DNA from 2 places in the Micrococcus porci genome. Region 2 is predicted to be linked to the other one. Evidence: predicted binding sites of a transcription regulator. Region 2 holds the regulator's gene; the other holds the start of a gene.
The links. Region 2 encodes HrcA, which represses chaperone genes, less so after heat shock. Its sites were predicted from a motif close to TTNGCACTCGNNNNNNNCGAGTGCNAA; they were not measured.
Positions count from the first base shown of each region.

Region 1 (8,871 bases), 480 kb from region 2:
CGATGCCGAGGGTGGACTGCGCGGAGTCGGCGAAGGGAAGGCTCATGGCGTCATCCTAGGGTGGTCGCATGGCACGATCCCAGCGCCCCGCCCGCCCGTCGCGGCCCCGTCCGCGTCCCGCCGACCGGCCGGGCCGCCCCCGCGCGGCCGAGTCCGCGGCCGACGCCACCCGCCTGGAGCCGGTGCTGGACCCCGCCGGGCGCGTCCTGCTCGACGGGCTCGGCGACGTCTCTGGCCAGGACCCCCTGGCCCTGTCCTCCCGCCTGCGCGCCGCCGGACACGACGCCGACACGGTCGCCGCCGCCCTGACCCAGGCGGGGCTGCGCCACGCGGGGCGCGCCAAGCTCGGTGCGCTCGCGGACGGCATGCTCCTCACCCGGGACGGGCTCGAGCAGGCCACCCGCGCCGTGGTGGCGGAGCACCGGGCGCGGCGCCTTCAGGAGGCCGGGGTGCGCTCCCTCGCCGACCTCGGCTGCGGCATCGGGGCGGACGCCCTCGTGTACGCGCGCGCCGGGCTGGACGTCACCGCCGTCGAGCGGGACCCCACCGTGGCCGCCGCCGCGGCGGCCAACCTCGCGACCCTCGCCCCCGCGGGCGCCGCCAGCGTCGTGACGGGCGACGCCGAGGCGTGGGCGGCCGCGCACGCGGACGAGGTGGATGCGCTCTGGCTGGACCCCGCGCGTCGGCGGCTGGGCTCGTCCGGGACGGCACGCGTGTTCGACCCCGAGGCGTTCTCCCCGCCGTTGTCCTTCGTGCTCGGCCTGGCCGACGGCGGCCGTCCGGTGGGTGTGAAGCTGGGCCCGGGCCTGCCCCACGAGCACGTGCCCGCCGCGGCCGAGGCCGAATGGGTGTCTGTGGATGGGGACGTCGTGGAGGTGACGCTGTGGTTCGGGCCGCTCGCGCAGGCCCCCGGGCGGCGCACGGCGACGCTGCTGGACACCCGCGGGTCGGCCGTGCACCGCCTCGTTCCGGCCGCCGCGTCCTCGCCCGCCGTGGAGGCGGTGGGGGAGGAGGGCGTGGACGGGCTCGTCGGCCAGGTCCTGCTCGAGCCGGACGGGGCGGTGATCCGCGCGGGGCTGGTGACGGACCTGGCGGTGGAGCTCGGCCCGGCTGTCCGCCTGCTGGACCCGCACCTGGCGTACCTCGTGGCGCCGGACGCGGCGCCGCACCCCCTGGCGCGCGGATACCGGGTGCTCGCGGTGCACGAGTTCCGCACGAAGGCGCTGGCCCGCTGGGCGCGGGAGACCGGTGTCGGTCGCCTGGACGTGAAGAAGCGCGGCGTGCGGGAGACCCCGGAGCAGGTGCGGGCCGCCGTGCTCGGTCGCGGCACGCCCGGGGGACGTCACGCGACGCTCGTGCTGGCGCGCGTGGGGGAGCGGCGCGTGGCGTTCGAGGTGGAGCCCCTGCCGGCCGGCTGAGGCGGCCGTGTGACGCCGGGTGACTCCGGCGAGGGCTGTGCCGCGCATTACGTGACGGGCGTGTACCCTAATCAACTGAGGTAAGCCTCACCTGACCTGAGGGCGTCCCCCCGCCCGCCCCAACGACGCACGGGCCGCACCCGCGACGCCCGCCGAGGAGATCCCCCATGCGCACCGCACGCCTGTCCACCGCCGCCGCCCTCGCTTCGCTCGCCGCCCTGACGCTGGCCGGCTGCGGAGCGGGAGGCCCCGCCGCCGAGGGCTCCTCCCCGGCCTCCTCGGCCGCGTCCTCCTCCCCGGCCTCCTCGGCCGCGTCCTCCTCCGCGACGGCCGGCGGCGTCGCGGCCGGGGTCACCGTCACGGACATGTCCGGCACCGAGGTCACCCTGCCGGAGGAGGTCGACTCCGTCATCGCCACGGACAACCGCATCTTCCGCACCCTGGACGACTGGGGCGTCGAGCTGTCGGCCGCGCCGAAGCAGATCATGTACAAGGGCGAGGGCGGGCCCTCCTACCTCCAGGACGACTCGGTCGCCGACATCGGCAACCACCGGGAGCCCGACATGGAGCTGTTCGTCACCGCCGAGCCGGACGTCGTCTTCAACGGCCAGCGGTTCAACGAGCGCAAGGCGGAGATCGACGAGCTGACCGGCGACGCCGCCGTCGTGGACACGAACTTCGACGTCACGCAGACCCCCATGGACGAGGGCCTGAAGAAGCTGACCACCCTGCTGGGCGAGGCCACCGGCCACGAGGCCGATGCCGAGAAGCTCATCGCCGACTTCGACGCCGCCACGCAGCTCGCCAAGGACGCCTACGACCCCGAGCAGACCGTCATGGGCCTCATCGCCTCGGGCGGCGAGCTGTCGTACGCCGCGCCCAGCACCGGCCGCTCCATCGGCCCGTTCTTCGACATGCTGGACCTGACCCCGGCCCTCGATCAGTCGGGCACCGACAACCACCAGGGCGACGACATCTCCGTCGAGGCCATCGCGAAGTCGAACCCGGACTGGCTGATCGTCATGGACCGCGACGCCGCCGTCGGCGAGGAGAACGCCACCGCCGCCGAGCTGATCGAGCGCTCCGAGGCCCTCCAGGACGTGACCGCGGTGAAGGAGGGCAACATCGTGTACCTGCCCGCCGACTTCTACGTCTCCGAGGACATCCAGAACCACACCACGGTCATGGAAGACCTCGCGAAGGCCTTCGAAGGCGCGCAGTGACTCTCGACGTGCGTCACCACGTCGCCGACGCCCCGCCCCGGCTCGAGGAGCCGGGGCGGGGCGACCGCGTGTGCTGGGTCCCGCCCGCCGTCCTGCGGCCCGAGCGCACCCGCTGGCAGCGCACCTGGCCGCTGCTGGTCGGCGTCCTGGTGACCGCGGCCCTCATCGTGGTCTCGCTGTTCGTGGGCGTGTACGACGTCGGCGCGGAGGGCGGACGCGAGATGTTCGCCATCACGCGCGTGCCGCGCACGGTCGCCCTCGTGCTGGCCGGTGCCTCGATGGCGATGTGCGGGCTGATCATGCAGCTCATGACGCAGAACCGCTTCGTGGAGCCCAGCACCACGGGCACCACCGAGTGGGCCGGCCTCGGCCTGCTGGTGACCATGGTGCTCGTGCCGGGGTCGGGCCTGGTGACCCGGATGGTCGGGGCCATCCTCTTCGCCTTCGTCGGCACCCTCGTGTTCTTCCTCTTCCTGCGGCGGGTGCGCCTGCAGTCCTCCCTCATCGTGCCGATCGTGGGCATCATGCTCGGCGCCGTCGTGGGCGCCGCCTCGACGTTCCTCGCCCTCCAGACGGACATGCTGCAGCAGGTGGGCGCGTGGTTCGCCGGCTCGTTCACCTCCGTGGTCCGCGGCCGGTACGAGCTGCTCTTCCTCGTGCTGATCGTGTGCGTGGCGGTCTTCGTCATCGCCGACCGCTTCACCGTGGCCGGCCTCGGCAAGGACGTCGCGACGAACGTCGGCCTCAACTACGACGCCGTGATCCTCACCGGCGTGGCCATGGTGGCCGTGGCCACCGGCGTGGTCACCGTGGTGATCGGGGCCCTCCCGTTCCTGGGGCTCGTGGTCCCCAACCTCGTGTCCATGGTGCGCGGCGACAACCTGCGGACGAACCTGCCCTGGGTGGTCATGGTCGGCGTGTGGATCGTGATCGTCTGCGACCTGATCGGGCGCACCGTGATCGCCCCGTTCGAGGTGCCCATCTCGCTGATCCTGGGCCTCGTGGGCGCGATCGTGTTCCTCGCCCTGCTGCTGAGGCAGGCCAAGCATGGCTGAGCCGCTCGCGACCGCCCCGGGTCGCATCCCCGCCCCGTCCGGCGGCGCCACCGCGGCCGGGCCCGTCGACGCCGACGCCCCGCGCCGGTCCGGCGCGTTCGTCACCGCCGCCGACCGCCGGAGGTATGCGCTCGTCGTCGCGGTGCTGGCCGCCGTCGCCGTGCTCTCCACCGCCGGGATCCTGCTGTGGGGCAACGAGGCCGAGCCCGGCTCGCGCGCGTTCTGGATGATCGCGCGGATGCGCGTGGAGTCCCTGGGCGTGATCGGGATCGTGGCGCTGTGCCACTCCTTCGCGACCGTCAGCTTCCACACGGTGACGGGCAACCGCATCATCACGCCCTCGATCATGGGGTTCGAGGCGCTCTACACGGCCGTGTCGACCGCCGCCGTGTACGTGCTGGGAGCCGCCGGCGTCGCGGTGCTGACCGGGGTGGGGCCGTTCCTCGCCCAGGCCGCGCTCATGGTGGCGCTCGCGACGGCCCTGTACTCGTGGCTGCTGTCCCGGCCCTACGGCAGCGTCCATCTGATGCTGCTCGTGGGCGTGGTGCTGGGCGGCGGGCTGGCCGCGCTGAGCACGTTCATGCAGCGACTGCTGGACCCGAACTCGTTCGACCTGCTGAGCGCGCGGCTCTTCGGCAACATCTCGAACGCCCGGACCGAGTACGTGGCGATCGCCGCGCCCATCGCCGTCGTCGTGTGTGCGCTGCTGTGGCTGCGCTCCCGTCGCCTGAACACGGTGGCGCTCGGCGCCGACGCCGCGACCAACCTGGGCCTGCACCACCGGCGCGAGCTCATGGTGACGCTGCTGCTGGTCTCCGTGCTGATGGCCATGACCACCGCGCTCGTGGGCCCGATGACGTTCCTCGGCTTCCTCGTGGCGACGCTGGCGTACAGCCTCGTCGACACCCACGACCACCGGTTCATCCTCCCGGTGGCGGCGCTGGCCGGGTACGCGGTGCTCACGAGCGCCTACTTCGTGCTGCGGCACGTGTTCTACGCGGGGGGTGCGGTCACGGTGGTCATCGAGCTGATCGGCGGCATCACCTTCCTGATCGTCGTGATGAGAAAGGGACGTCTGTGATCGAGCTGCGCGGCGTGGTGAAGCGCCACAGCGACGAGGTGTGCATCGGACCCGTGGACCTGGACATCCAGGCCGGGGGAGTGACCGCGCTCGTGGGGCCCAACGGGGCGGGCAAGTCCACGCTGCTGACGATGATCGGCCGGCTGCAGGACGCCGACGCCGGGACGATCGCCGTGGGCGGGCACGACATCACCACGACGCCGTCTCGGAAGATCGCCCAGACCCTGTCCATCCTGCGGCAGGAGAACCACTTCGTGACGCGGCTGACCGTGCGACAGCTCGTGGGGTTCGGGCGCTACCCGTACACGCGTGGCCGGCTGACCCTGGAGGACGAGCGGCACGTGTCGGACGCGATCGACTTCCTCAACCTCGGCCCGTTCGAGAACCGGTACCTCGACCAGCTCTCGGGCGGCCAGCGGCAGCGCGCGTACGTGGCGATGGTGCTGGCGCAGAACACCGAGTACGTGCTGCTGGACGAGCCGCTGAACAACCTGGACATGCAGCACTCGGTGCAGATGATGCAGCAGCTGCGCCGGGCCGCCGACGAGCTGGGCCGAACCGTGGTGATCGTGCTGCACGACATCAACTTCGCCGCCCACTACGCCGACCGGATCGTGGCCATGGGCGACGGCCAGGTGGTGGAGACCGGCACCCCGGCCGAGATCCTGCGCCCTGAGGTGCTGGAGCGGATCTTCAAGACCCCCTGCAGCGTGGTGGACGGACCGCACGGGCCGCTGGCCGTGTACTGGTGAGCGGGGCCGTGGCGGGGAACGGTCGTGGGCCCTGCCCGGACCCGCTCATCGGCCGCGACGGCGGTCCTGCAGCTGGGCGATCAGCCGGCGGTACCCCTCGGCGTGGTCCTCGGCGGTGTTCCGCAGGGGCGTGACGCCGCGGGCCGGCAGCCGGCGGTCACGACGGGCGTCGCGGGCCTGCTGTGCGGGCGTGAGGTGACCGCCGCCGTCGTACTCCAGGGCGACCGCCAGCTCCGGGGAGAACATGTGGGTCTCGGGGCAGTCCGGGTCCCAGGGGTCCAGCCGGTGCTGCAGCAGCGGCTCGCCGAGCCCCGCGTCGACGAGCGCGAGTCGCGCGAGGGACACCACGGCTGAGTCGGCGCCGACGCGCACCCGCTCCAGCATCGCGCGGAGCCGTGCCACGGTCGTCAGCGGCGGCAGACGGCCGCGCGGCGACCAGGGGTGCGTGACCAGATGGTCGGCCGCCGCCACCAGGTCCGGCTCGGGCCAGGGAGGACGCAGCGTGCACAGGTCCGCCCACCCGGACGCGGGCGCCGCGCTGCGGGGCGTCCAGGTCGCCGCGACGCAGGCGGGCCGGGCCGGCTCCCGCCGCGAGGGCTTCGGCCGTGGTGAAGACCTGCGGGAGGGGCGGCGGAGGAGCGGGGCCGGGCTGTGCAGGAGTGGACGGGGAACCCGGAGACCGCACGGACGGTCTGGACCCTCAGCCCCTCCTGCGTCGTGTTCACGACGCGGGTCGAGCAGAAGGGGGGAGGGGCGTGTTCCGCCGTCGGCGCACGGCGTTGGCAGTCGGTTGGTGGGAGTGCCAGCCCCGCGCTAGAGTCAGACCTGGCACTCGGGGGGTACCGGGTGCCAAGCCAAGGATGGGCCCAGCGGCACCGCGACGACGCCGGGCCTGACGCCCGTGGCACCCCCGCAGATCTGAACATCGCGGCCCGGCCCCGCCGCCGGGGCACCGCACGTCGAACAGAAGGAGTGTGCAGCATGTCTGTCTCCATCAAGCCCCTCGAGGACCGCATCGTCGTCCGCCCGCTGGAGGCCGAGCAGACCACCGCGTCCGGCCTCGTCATCCCGGACACCGCCAAGGAGAAGCCCCAGGAGGGCCAGGTCGTGGCCGTGGGCCCGGGCCGCGTGGCCGAGAACGGCACCCGCGTGCCCGTGGACGTGGCCGAGGGCGACGTCGTCCTCTACTCCAAGTACGGCGGCACCGAGGTCAAGGTCGGCGGCGAGGAGTACCTGGTGCTCTCCGCCCGCGACGTGCTGGCCGTCGTCACCAAGTGACCCCCTGACGCGTCGGGCCCGGCGAGCGGCACTCGCCGCCCCGGGCCCTTCGCGTCCCCTCTTCTTCTCCCCGAACACCCGATCCGAAAGGAGCCGCCGTCATGGCCAAGCAGCTGGCATTCAACGACGACGCCCGCCGCGCCCTCCAGGCCGGCATCGACAAGCTCGCCGACACCGTCAAGGTGACCCTCGGCCCGAAGGGCCGCAACGTGGTCCTGGACAAGGCGTGGGGCGCCCCCACCATCACCAACGACGGCGTCACGATCGCCCGGGACGTCGAGCTCGAGGACCCGTACGAGAACATGGGCGCGCAGCTGGCCAAGGAGGTGGCGACCAAGACCAACGACATCGCGGGCGACGGCACCACCACCGCCACCGTGCTGGCCCAGGCCCTCGTGAACGAGGGCATGCGCCAGGTCGCCGCCGGCGCCGCCCCGAACGAGGTCAAGAAGGGCATCGAGACCGCGGTCGCCGCCGTCGAGAAGCGCCTGCAGGAGAACGCCCGCCCCGTGGAGGGCAAGGAGGTGGCCCACGTGGCCGCCATCTCCGCCCAGAACGACGAGGTCGGCGAGCTGCTGGCCCGCGCCTTCGACACCGTGGGCACCGACGGCGTGATCACCATCGAGGAGTCCTCCACGACCTCCACCGAGCTGGACGTCACCGAGGGCATGCAGTTCGACAAGGGCTACCTCTCCCCGTACATGGTCACCGACGCCGAGCGCCAGGAGGCCGTCCTCGAGGACGCCTACGTGCTGATCAACTCCGGCAAGATCTCCAACGTGCAGGAGCTGCTGCCCCTGCTGGAGAAGGTGCTGCAGGCCAACAAGCCGCTGTTCGTGATTGCCGAGGACGTCGAGGGCGAGGCCCTGTCCACCCTCGTGGTGAACAAGATCCGCGGCACCCTGAACGTCGTGGCCGTCAAGGCCCCGGGCTTCGGCGACCGCCGCAAGGCCATGATGCAGGACATCGCGATCCTCACGGGCGCCACCGTGGTCTCCCCGGACCTCGGCATGAAGCTGGAGCAGGCCGACCTCGACGTGCTGGGCTCGGCCCGCCGCGTCACCGTCACCAAGGACGCCACCACCATCGTCGACGGCGGCGGCGAGGCGGCCGACGTCGAGGCCCGCGTCTCCCAGATCAAGGCCGAGGTCGCCGCGACCGACTCCGACTGGGACCGCGAGAAGCTGCAGGAGCGCCTGGCCAAGCTCGCCGGCGGCATCGGCGTGATCCGTGTGGGCGCCGCCACCGAGGTGGAGCTCAAGGAGCGGAAGCACCGCATCGAGGACGCCGTGTCCTCCACGCGCGCCGCGCTCGAGGAGGGCATCGTCGCCGGCGGCGGCACCGCCCTGATCAACGCGCTCTCCGTCCTGGACGAGGACGCCGAGGTGACCGCCCTCACCGGCGACGCCGCCACCGGCGTGGAGATCGTCCGCAAGGCGCTCAAGGAGCCGCTGCGCTGGATCGCCCAGAACGCGGGCGAGGACGGCTACGTCGTGGTCTCCAAGGTCGCGGAGATGAAGCCGAACGAGGGCTTCAACGCCAAGACCGGCGTGTACGGCGACCTGATCGCCGACGGCGTCATCGACCCCGTGAAGGTGACCCGCTCCGCGCTGGCCAACGCCGCCTCGATCGCGGCGCTCGTGCTGACCACGGAGACCCTCGTGGCCGACAAGGTCGAGGACGAGGACGAGCACCAGCACTGACGCCGGGCCGCTCGCGACGACGCCCCCGCACCTCCACTGGGAGGGGCGGGGGCGTCGTCGCGTCCGGGGGTGCTCAGCGGGCGGAGCCGGCCTCGGTGAGGTCCGCCCGGGACGCGCCGCGGGCGTCGTCGTGACGGGCCTCGACGATGGTCTCGTCCTCGTCGGCCATGACGTCGCCGCGCTCGGCGTCGTAGCGGGTCCGGTCGAGGATGCCCTCCTGCTGGGCGACGAGCGCGGGGATGAGGGCCTGTCCGGACACGTTGACGGCGGTGCGGCCCATGTCCACGATCGGGTCCACGGCCAGGAGCAGGGCCATGCCCTCCAGGGGCAGGCCGGTCGTCGACAGGGTGAGCGTGAGCAT
Region 1 is NZ_CP083691.1:1,182,259-1,191,129, forward strand. It holds gene KW076_RS05725 (glutamate--cysteine ligase) at 1-46, opposite strand, end outside; gene KW076_RS05730 (THUMP-like domain-containing protein) at 69-1,418, shown strand; gene KW076_RS05735 (siderophore ABC transporter substrate-binding protein) at 1,586-2,641, shown strand; gene KW076_RS05740 (ABC transporter permease) at 2,638-3,696, shown strand; gene KW076_RS05745 (iron chelate uptake ABC transporter family permease subunit) at 3,689-4,777, shown strand; gene KW076_RS05750 (iron ABC transporter ATP-binding protein) at 4,774-5,529, shown strand; gene KW076_RS05755 (hypothetical protein) at 5,575-5,931, opposite strand; gene groES (co-chaperone GroES) at 6,511-6,807, shown strand; gene groL (chaperonin GroEL) at 6,909-8,510, shown strand; gene KW076_RS05770 (dicarboxylate/amino acid:cation symporter) at 8,584-8,871, opposite strand, start outside.
Region 1: a site for HrcA is predicted at 6,309-6,335, ahead of groES (co-chaperone GroES). Genes of this name have one in related genera too.

Region 2 (8,325 bases):
CGCCGTCGTAGGCGTCCACGATGGCGCTGACCAGGGAGTGGCGGACGACATCGGAGGAGTCGAACCGGACCATCTCGAGCCCGTCGACGCCCTCGAGCACCTCCACGGCCTCCGCCAGGCCGGAGCGGACGCCCCGGGGCAGGTCCACCTGCGAGGTGTCCCCCGTGACGACCATGCGCGCCCCGAACCCGAGGCGGGTGAGGAACATCTTCATCTGCTCGCCCGTGGTGTTCTGGGCCTCGTCGAGGATCACGAACGCGTCGTTGAGCGTGCGGCCACGCATGTAGGCCAGCGGCGCCACCTCGATGGTGCCGGACTCCATGAGGCGCGGGATGGACTCGGGCTCGATCATGTCGTGCAGCGCGTCGTAGAGGGGGCGCAGGTAGGGGTCGATCTTCTCCGACAGCCCGCCCGGGAGGAAGCCGAGCCGCTCGCCGGCCTCGACGGCGGGCCGGGTGAGGATGATCCGCGTGACCTCCTTCGCCTGGAGGGCCTGCACGGCCTTGGCCATGGCCAGGTAGGTCTTGCCGGTTCCCGCCGGACCCAGGCCGAACACGATCGTGGCGCGGTCGATGGCCTCGACGTAGTCCTGCTGGTGCAGGGTCTTGGCGCGGATCTTGCGACCGCGCCCGGAGAGGATCGAGTCCAGGTGGAGCGTGCCCGACGCGCGGCCGGTCTCCCCGTCGCGCACGAGGGACACGACCTGCTCCACGACGTCCGGGGTCACCGGGGCGTCGCGCCGCGCCAGGGAGCGGAGGTCCTCCACGATCCGGCGGGCCTGGGCCACGTGGCGCGGCGGACCGGACATGCCGAGCGACTGGTCCCGGACGGTGACCTCCACGTCCGGGTACACCCCGGCGAGGATCCGCAGCAGCGCGTCGTGCGCGCCCAGGGTGCGGACCATCAGCTCCGCTGACTCGAAGGACACCGACTCCGCTCCGGGCACGGAGACGGGCGGCAGGACGACGTGCGAGGACGGGTCGGACACGATGGGGCGGATCACCTCGGGGTGCGGCGCGGACAGGTACGGGTCAGTCTAGTCGGCGCGCTCACCAGCGGCCGAGGCGGTGCTGGAGCACGGCCAGGGCGGCCGGGCCCGCCGTGGAGGCGCGCAGCACGTGGGGGCCGAGCCGCACCGGCACGGCGCCGGCCGCGGTGCACGCGTCCAGCTCCGCGGGGCTCACCCCGCCCTCCGGGCCGACGACGAGCGCCACCTCCGCGGCCGCCTCCAGGTCCGCGTCCGGGAGACCGCCGAGGCCCAGGTCCGCGTCCTCGTGGAGCACCAGGAGCAGCCGGTCCGGGCCGGCCAGCGCGGCGACCGCCGTGCCCGAGACGACGGGCCGGACCTCCGGGACGCGCGCGCGCCGGGCCTGCTTGGCGGCGGCGCGGACGGTGTCCTCCCACTTCTGGTGGGCCTTGGCGGCCTTCGCCCCCTTCCAGCGCACGATCGAGCGCTCCGCCTCCCAGGGCACCACCGCGTCCACGCCGAGCTCCGTGGAGGCCTGGACCGCCATCAGGTCGCGGTCCCCCTTGGCGAGCGCCTGGACGAGCACCAGCGCGGGGCGGGGGGCGGCGTCGTGCTCCAGCGACTCCACGCGGACCGTGACCGCCGACGGCGCGGCGTCGACGACGACGCACGAGGCCCGGGCGCCGGAGCCGTCCGCCACGAGCACGGACTCCCCCGCTCCGAGGCGCATCGAGGCCGCGGCGTGCCGGGCCTCCGCGCCGGTGAAGGCCACCTCCGCGCCGGGGGCGACGCCGGCGAGCGCACCGGCGTCGAGGAGGAAGAGCGGCGCGGTCACAGGTTCTTCAGGTTCTCGCGCAGCCGGGCGAACATGCCCTTGGACTGCGGCGGGGCGCCGTGGACGACCTCCTCGCCGCGCAGGCCGGCCAGCTGCTCCAGCAGGGCGCGCTGCTCGTCGGTGACGTCCGTGGGCGTGGTGACGACGACGTCCACCTTGAGGTCGCCGCGCCCCGCGCCGCGCAGTCGGCCGACACCGAGGCCGCGCAGGGTCTCCACGTGGCCCGACTGGGTGCCCGGCTCGATGTCGACCTCCTGGGGGCCGTCGAGGGTCTCCAGGGTCACCGAGGTGCCGAGCGCGGCCGCGGCCATGGGCACGGTGACCGTGGTGGCCAGGTGGTCGCCCTCGCGGCGGAACACCTCGTCCGGGCGCACCTGGACCTCCACGTACAGGTCGCCGTTCGGGCCGCCGCCGGGGCCCGCCTCGCCGCGGCCGGCGAGATGGATGCGGGTGCCGTCGTCCACGCCGGCGGGGATGCGGATGGTGAGGGGCTGCTGCACGCGCACGCGGCCCTGGCCGGAGCACTCCGTGCAGGGGTGCGGGATGACGGTGCCGAAGCCGCGGCAGACCGGGCAGGTCTCCGCCGCCATGATGGTGCCCAGCATGGAGCGCACCGGGCGCTGGGTCATGCCCTGGCCCTGGCACGTCGAGCAGGTCTCCGGGTGGGTCCCCGGCTCGCAGCAGGTGCCGGAGCACCGCTCGCAGGTGACGGCCGTGTCCAGCTGGAGGGTGGCCTCGCCGCCGAACACCGCGTCCCGCAGCTCGATCCGCGCCGTGACGAGCGCGTCCTGGCCACGCCGGGCGCGGGGCATGGGGCCGCGCCCGCCGCCGGGGGTGCCCGCCGCGTTCATGAAGGTCTCGAAGATGTCCGCGAACCCGCCGAAGCCCGCGCCGCCGAACCCTCCGCCCCCGAAGCCTCCGGCGGTGCCGTTCTCGTTGCCGGTCTGGTCGTAGACGCGGCGCTTGTCCTCGTCGGAGAGCACCTCGTAGGCGTGGGAGATGCGCTTGAACTCCTCCGCGGCCTCCTCCGAGGGGTTCACGTCCGGGTGGTGCTGACGCGCGAGCTTGCGGTACGCACGCTTGATCTCCTCTGCGGACGCGTCGCGGCTGACGCCGAGCGTGGCGTAGTGGTCGGCCATGGGTCTTCCTCCGGTGGGGTCAGGTTCAGGTGGTCAGGATGCGGGACAGGTACCGGGCGATCGCGCGCACGGCGGCCATGGTCCCGGGGTAGTCCATGCGGGTGGGCCCGATGACGCCGACCTTGGCGACGGCGCCCGGGCCGTAGGCGGCGGCGACGACGGACGTGTCCGCCAGCGACGCCCCGTTCTCGGCGCCGATCCGGACGGAGACGCCGTGGGCGTCCTGCCCCATCTCGGTGAGCAGGCGCAGCAGCACGACCTGCTCCTCCAGCGCCTCGAGGATGGGGCCGATGGACGAGTGGAAGTCGTCCGTGCTGCGCGCCAGGTTGGCGGTGCCGGCGAGCACGATGCGGTCCTGCCGCTCGGCCTCGAGCAGACCGCGAACCGCCCCGACGACGTCGACCGCGGCCGCGCGTCGGGCCGGGGGCAGCCCCTCGAGCGGGGTGTCCAGGACGGCCGCCGCCTGCGCCGGTCCCAGGCCCTCGATGACGGGCAGCAGGACCGCGCGCAGGGCCGCGAGGTCCTCGTCCTGCACCGGCCGGGCCAGTGCCACCGTGCGCTGCTCGATCCGCCCCGTGGAGAGGATCAGCACCACGAGGACGCGCTCGGGGGTGAGCGCGACCAGGTCCAGATGGCGGACCGTGGAGCCGTCCTCGTGGGGGAACTGGACCACGGCCACCTGTCGGGTGAGCTGGGCGAGGAGCCGGACGGTGGCCTCCATCATGGACTCGGTGTCCGCCTCGGAGTCCAGCAGGGTGCGCACGGCGCGGCGCTCGGCCGCGGAGAGCGGCTTGACCTCGGAGATGCGGTCCACGAAGACCCGGTAGCCCTTGTCCGTGGGGACGCGTCCGGCGGAGGTGTGCGGGGCCACGATCAGCCCCTCCTCCTCGAGGGCCGCCATGTCGTTGCGCACCGTGGCGGAGGAGACGCCCAGGGCGTGGCGCTCGACGAGCGCCTTGGAGCCCACCGGCTCGCGCAGGGACACGTAGTCCTCCACGATCGCCTGCAGCACCTGGAGACGGCGGGGCTGCTCGGTCACGGTGCGCTCCTCTCCTCACGACGACGAGCGGGACCCCGGGCCCCGCGCTGGCACTCACCGGCGCCAAGTGCCAATGCTAGCCATCGGCGGGACGCGCCGCCCGGACCGCGCGCCCCGATTCCGCCTCCGGCGGAGCCGGGCACCTCGCTAGGGTGGCCCGCATGGACTGGAGCAGCTGGGGCCCGGGGGCCCACGAGGACCTCGCCCGCCCCGCCGGACGCACCGCCGGGGAGGCGCCCGCCACCCCGGGGACGGTGGTCGAGGACGTGGCCAGCGGATTCGTCGGGGCCGTGGTGCGCGTGGAGCGCTCCGGCGGCACCCACGTGGTCGTCCTCGAGGACCGACGGGGCGTCCGCCGCGGCTTCCCCCTCGGCCCGGGCTTCTGGGTCGACGGCTCCCCCGTCGTGCTCGTGCCCCCGCGGTCGGCCGCCCCGGCGGCCGCCGCCCGCACCGCCTCCGGCTCCCGGCGGGTCGAGGGCGCGCGCGCCCGGACCGCCCGCGCGTCGCGGATCTGGGTGGAGGGCGTGCACGACGCCGAGCTCGTGGAGAAGGTCTGGGGCGAGGACCTGCGCCTCGAGGGGATCGTGGTGGAACCCCTCCACGGCGTCGACGACCTCCCCGGGGCGATCCGCGACTTCGCCCCCGGCCCGGGCCGCCGCCTCGGGATCCTCGTCGACCACCTCGTCGCCGGCTCGAAGGAGGAGCGCCTCGCCGCCGAGGCCATGGCCGTGCCCGGCGCCGCCGGCAACGTCCTGATCCTGGGCCACCCGTACGTGGACGTGTGGCAGGTCATCAAGCCCGCCGTGCTCGGCATCGACGCCTGGCCGGTGGTGCCCCGCGGCCAGGACTGGAAGACCGGCGTCCTCCGCGGCCTCGGCTGGCCCGCGGGCACCAAAGAGGCCACGGGCCTGGGCTGGAAGCGGCTGCTCTCCCACGTGCGGACCTACGCCGATCTCGAGCCCGCCCTGCTGGGCCGGGTGGAGGAGCTGATCGACTTCCTCACCGCCCCGGGGGCCTGACCCGCCGGCCCCGGCGGGGCCGCCACCCCGTCTCCACCCCCTGCGTCTACACTGGGGCAGGCCCCGCCCCGGACGACGCCCGCGGCACCGGGCGGCAGGACGACAGAGGAGCACCGTGGCCACCACCCCCAGCACCACCCCCGCCGGCGAGACCGCGACCCCGCGCCGCGCCGCGGGCGGGAGCGCGGCCCACGAGGCCCCCGCCTGGCTGCGCGACGCCGCCGGCGGCCGCGCGCCCCTCACCGCCAAGCAGGACCGCGATCGCGCAGCCCTGTCCCACCTCAGCCTCGCGTGCGGCCTGCCCGGCCCCCTGGTGATGTGGCTGCTCTACCGGGACCGCGGCCCGTTCACGGCTCAGGAGTCCCGCGAGGCCCTGAACTTCTCCCTCGCGCCCACCCTGCTGATCGTCCTGCTGTTCCTGCTCGGCGGCGTGCCGCTGCTCGGCGGGCTGCTCGCGATCCTCGGCGCCCTGCTGTGGATCGCGCTGGCCCTCTACGGCGTCATGGGCGCCTCCCAGGTGGCGAAGGGCCGGCCCTTCCGGTACCCGTTCAGCCCGCGCCTCCTGCGCTGACCCGTCGGCCGAGCCGGGTCCGTCAGAACCCGGCGAGGTCCCGCACGATCCTGTCGTTCCGCAGCCGCCCCTCCAGCGTCGGCACGATCCGACCCCGCAGGGCCGCCGGGCCCTCCACGAGTCCCTCGCCGATGAGCGCCGCCACGCGTCGGCGCAGCGCCTCCGGCTCCAGGGAGCCCCGCACCTCGGACAGGTCCAGCCCCTCCACGGTGCGCGCGGCGAGCATGATCCGCTCCAGGCGGCGTGCCTCGTCGTCGGGCATCTCCCTCCCCACGGCGGGCGTGACGCCCGTGGCCAGCCGCTGCGCGTACGCGGCCGGGTGCTTGGCGTTCCAGAAGCGCGTGCCGGCGACGTGCGAGTGGGCCCCCGGACCCACGCCCCACCAGTCCTGGTCCTCCCAGTAGGCCACGTTGTGACGGGCCCGGTGGACACCGGCCCCGGCCGGGTCGTGCGCCCAGTTGGAGACCTCGTACCAGCGGTACCCGGCGGCGGAGAGGAGCTCGTCCGCCAGCAGGTACTTGTCCGCCTGGTCGTCCGGGTCCACGTCCGCGACCTCGCCGCGGGCCACCTGCGCGCCGAAGCGCGTGCCCTCCTCCACGATCAGCGAGTATGCGCTGACGTGGTCCGGGGCCATCGCGATCGCGGCCTCCAGGGTGGTGCGCCAGTCCGCCAGGGACTCCCCGGGCGTGCCGTAGATCAGGTCCAGCGACACCTCCATCCCGGACGCGCGCGCCGCGGCGACGGCGGCCGGCACGTTCTCCGGGGCGTGCGTGCGCTCCAGCGTGGCCAGCACGTGGGGCACGGCGGACTGCATGCCCACGGACAGCCGCGTGAACCCGCCCGCGGCCAGCTCCGCGACGTACTCCGGGGTGAGGGTGTCCGGGTTGGCCTCGGTGGTCACCTCCGCGCCCTCGGCCAGGCCGAACCGCTCGCGTGCGTGCGCGAGGATCCGCACGAGGTGCTCGGCGGGGAGGAGCGTGGGCGTGCCCCCTCCGACGAACACCGTGTGCAGGGGACGCGCCGGCACCCGCGAGCGCTCGAGGACGCCCGCCGCGAAGTCCAGCTCCGCGAGTGCCGAGTCCACGTAGTCGCCGCGGCCGGCGCCCGGGCCGAAGGACTCGGCCGTGTACGTGTTGAAGTCGCAGTATCCGCAGCGCACCGTGCAGAACGGCACGTGCACGTACAGGCTGAACGTGCGCGGCTCCCCCGTCGCCGACGCCGCGCGGACCGCCGCCACGGAGGCGGGCGGCAGGGCGCCGTCGTCGGGCACGGGCAGGCCCACGGGCAGGACGGAGGGCACTTACTTCTTCGCGGGCTCGGCGCCGTCCGAGGAGAGCGCCGCGATGAACGCCTCCTGCGGGACCTCCACGCGGCCCACCATCTTCATGCGCTTCTTGCCCTCCTTCTGCTTCTCCAGCAGCTTGCGCTTGCGCGAGATGTCGCCGCCGTAGCACTTGGAGAGCACGTCCTTGCGGATCGCGCGGATGTTCTCGCGCGCGATGATCCGCGAGCCGATGGCCGCCTGGATCGGCACCTCGAACTGCTGGCGCGGGATCAGCTCCTTGAGCTTGCCCGTCATCATCACACCGTAGGAGTAGGCGTTGTCCCGGTGGGTGATCGCGGAGAACGCGTCGACCTGCTCGCCCTGGAGCAGGATGTCCACCTTCACGAGGTCGGCCACCTGGTCGCCGTCCGCCTTCCAGTCCAGGGAGGCGTAGCCCTTGGTGCGGGACTTGAGCTGGTCGAAGAAGTCGAAGACGATCTCCGCGAGCGGGATCCAGTAGCGGATCTCCACGCGCTCCTCGGAGAGGTAGTCCATGCCCTTGAGGTGGCCGCGCTTCGTCTGGCACAGCTCCATGACGGCGCCGATGTACTCCGCGGGCACGATCACGGTGGCGGAGGCCATGGGCTCCTTCACCTCGAGCACCTTGCCCTCGGGGAACTCGGACGGGTTGGTCACGGTGACCACCGTCTTGTCCTCGCGCTTCACCTCGTAGACCACGTTGGGCGCGGTGGAGATGAGGTCGAGGTCGAACTCGCGCTCCAGGCGCTCGCGCACGATCTCGAGGTGCAGCAGGCCCAGGAAGCCCACGCGGAAGCCGAAGCCCAGCGCCACCGAGGTCTCCGGCTCGTAGACGAGCGCGGCGTCGTTGAGCTTGAGCTTGTCCAGGGCGTCCCGCAGGTTCGGGTAGTCCGACCCGTCGATCGGGTACAGGCCGGAGAACACCATGGGCTTGGGGTCCTCGTAGCCGCCGATCTGCTCGGTGGCCGGGCGCGAGCTGTTGGTGACGGTGTCGCCCACCTTGGACTGGCGCACGTCCTTCACACCGGTGATGAGGTAGCCCACCTCGCCCACGGACAGGCCCTTGGTGGGCATCGGCTCGGGTGAGGACACGCCGATCTCCAGCAGCTCGTGCGTGGCACCGGTGGACATCATGCGGATCTTCTCGCGCGGCGAGAGCATGCCGTCCACCACGCGCACGTAGGTGACGACGCCGCGGTAGGTGTCGTACACCGAGTCGAAGATCATGGCGCGGGCCGGGGCGTCGGCCACGCCCTGCGGGGCGGGCAGGCGCTCGACGACGCGGTCCAGCAGCGCCTCGACGCCCTGGCCGGTCTTGCCGGAGACGCGCAGCACGTCGTCGGGCTCGCAGCCGATCAGCGTGGCGAGCTCCGCCGCGTAGCGGTCCGGGTCCGCGGCGGGCAGGTCGATCTTGTTGAGCACGGGGATGATCTCGAGCTCGTTCTCCATGGC
Region 2 is NZ_CP083691.1:1,659,632-1,667,956, reverse strand. It holds gene KW076_RS07885 (PhoH family protein) at 1-988, opposite strand, end outside; gene KW076_RS07880 (16S rRNA (uracil(1498)-N(3))-methyltransferase) at 1,050-1,802, opposite strand; gene dnaJ (molecular chaperone DnaJ) at 1,799-2,941, opposite strand; gene hrcA (heat-inducible transcriptional repressor HrcA) at 2,967-3,980, opposite strand; gene KW076_RS07865 (DUF3097 family protein) at 4,142-4,999, shown strand; gene KW076_RS07860 (DUF4870 domain-containing protein) at 5,115-5,570, shown strand; gene hemW (radical SAM family heme chaperone HemW) at 5,593-6,870, opposite strand; gene lepA (translation elongation factor 4) at 6,871-8,325, opposite strand, start outside.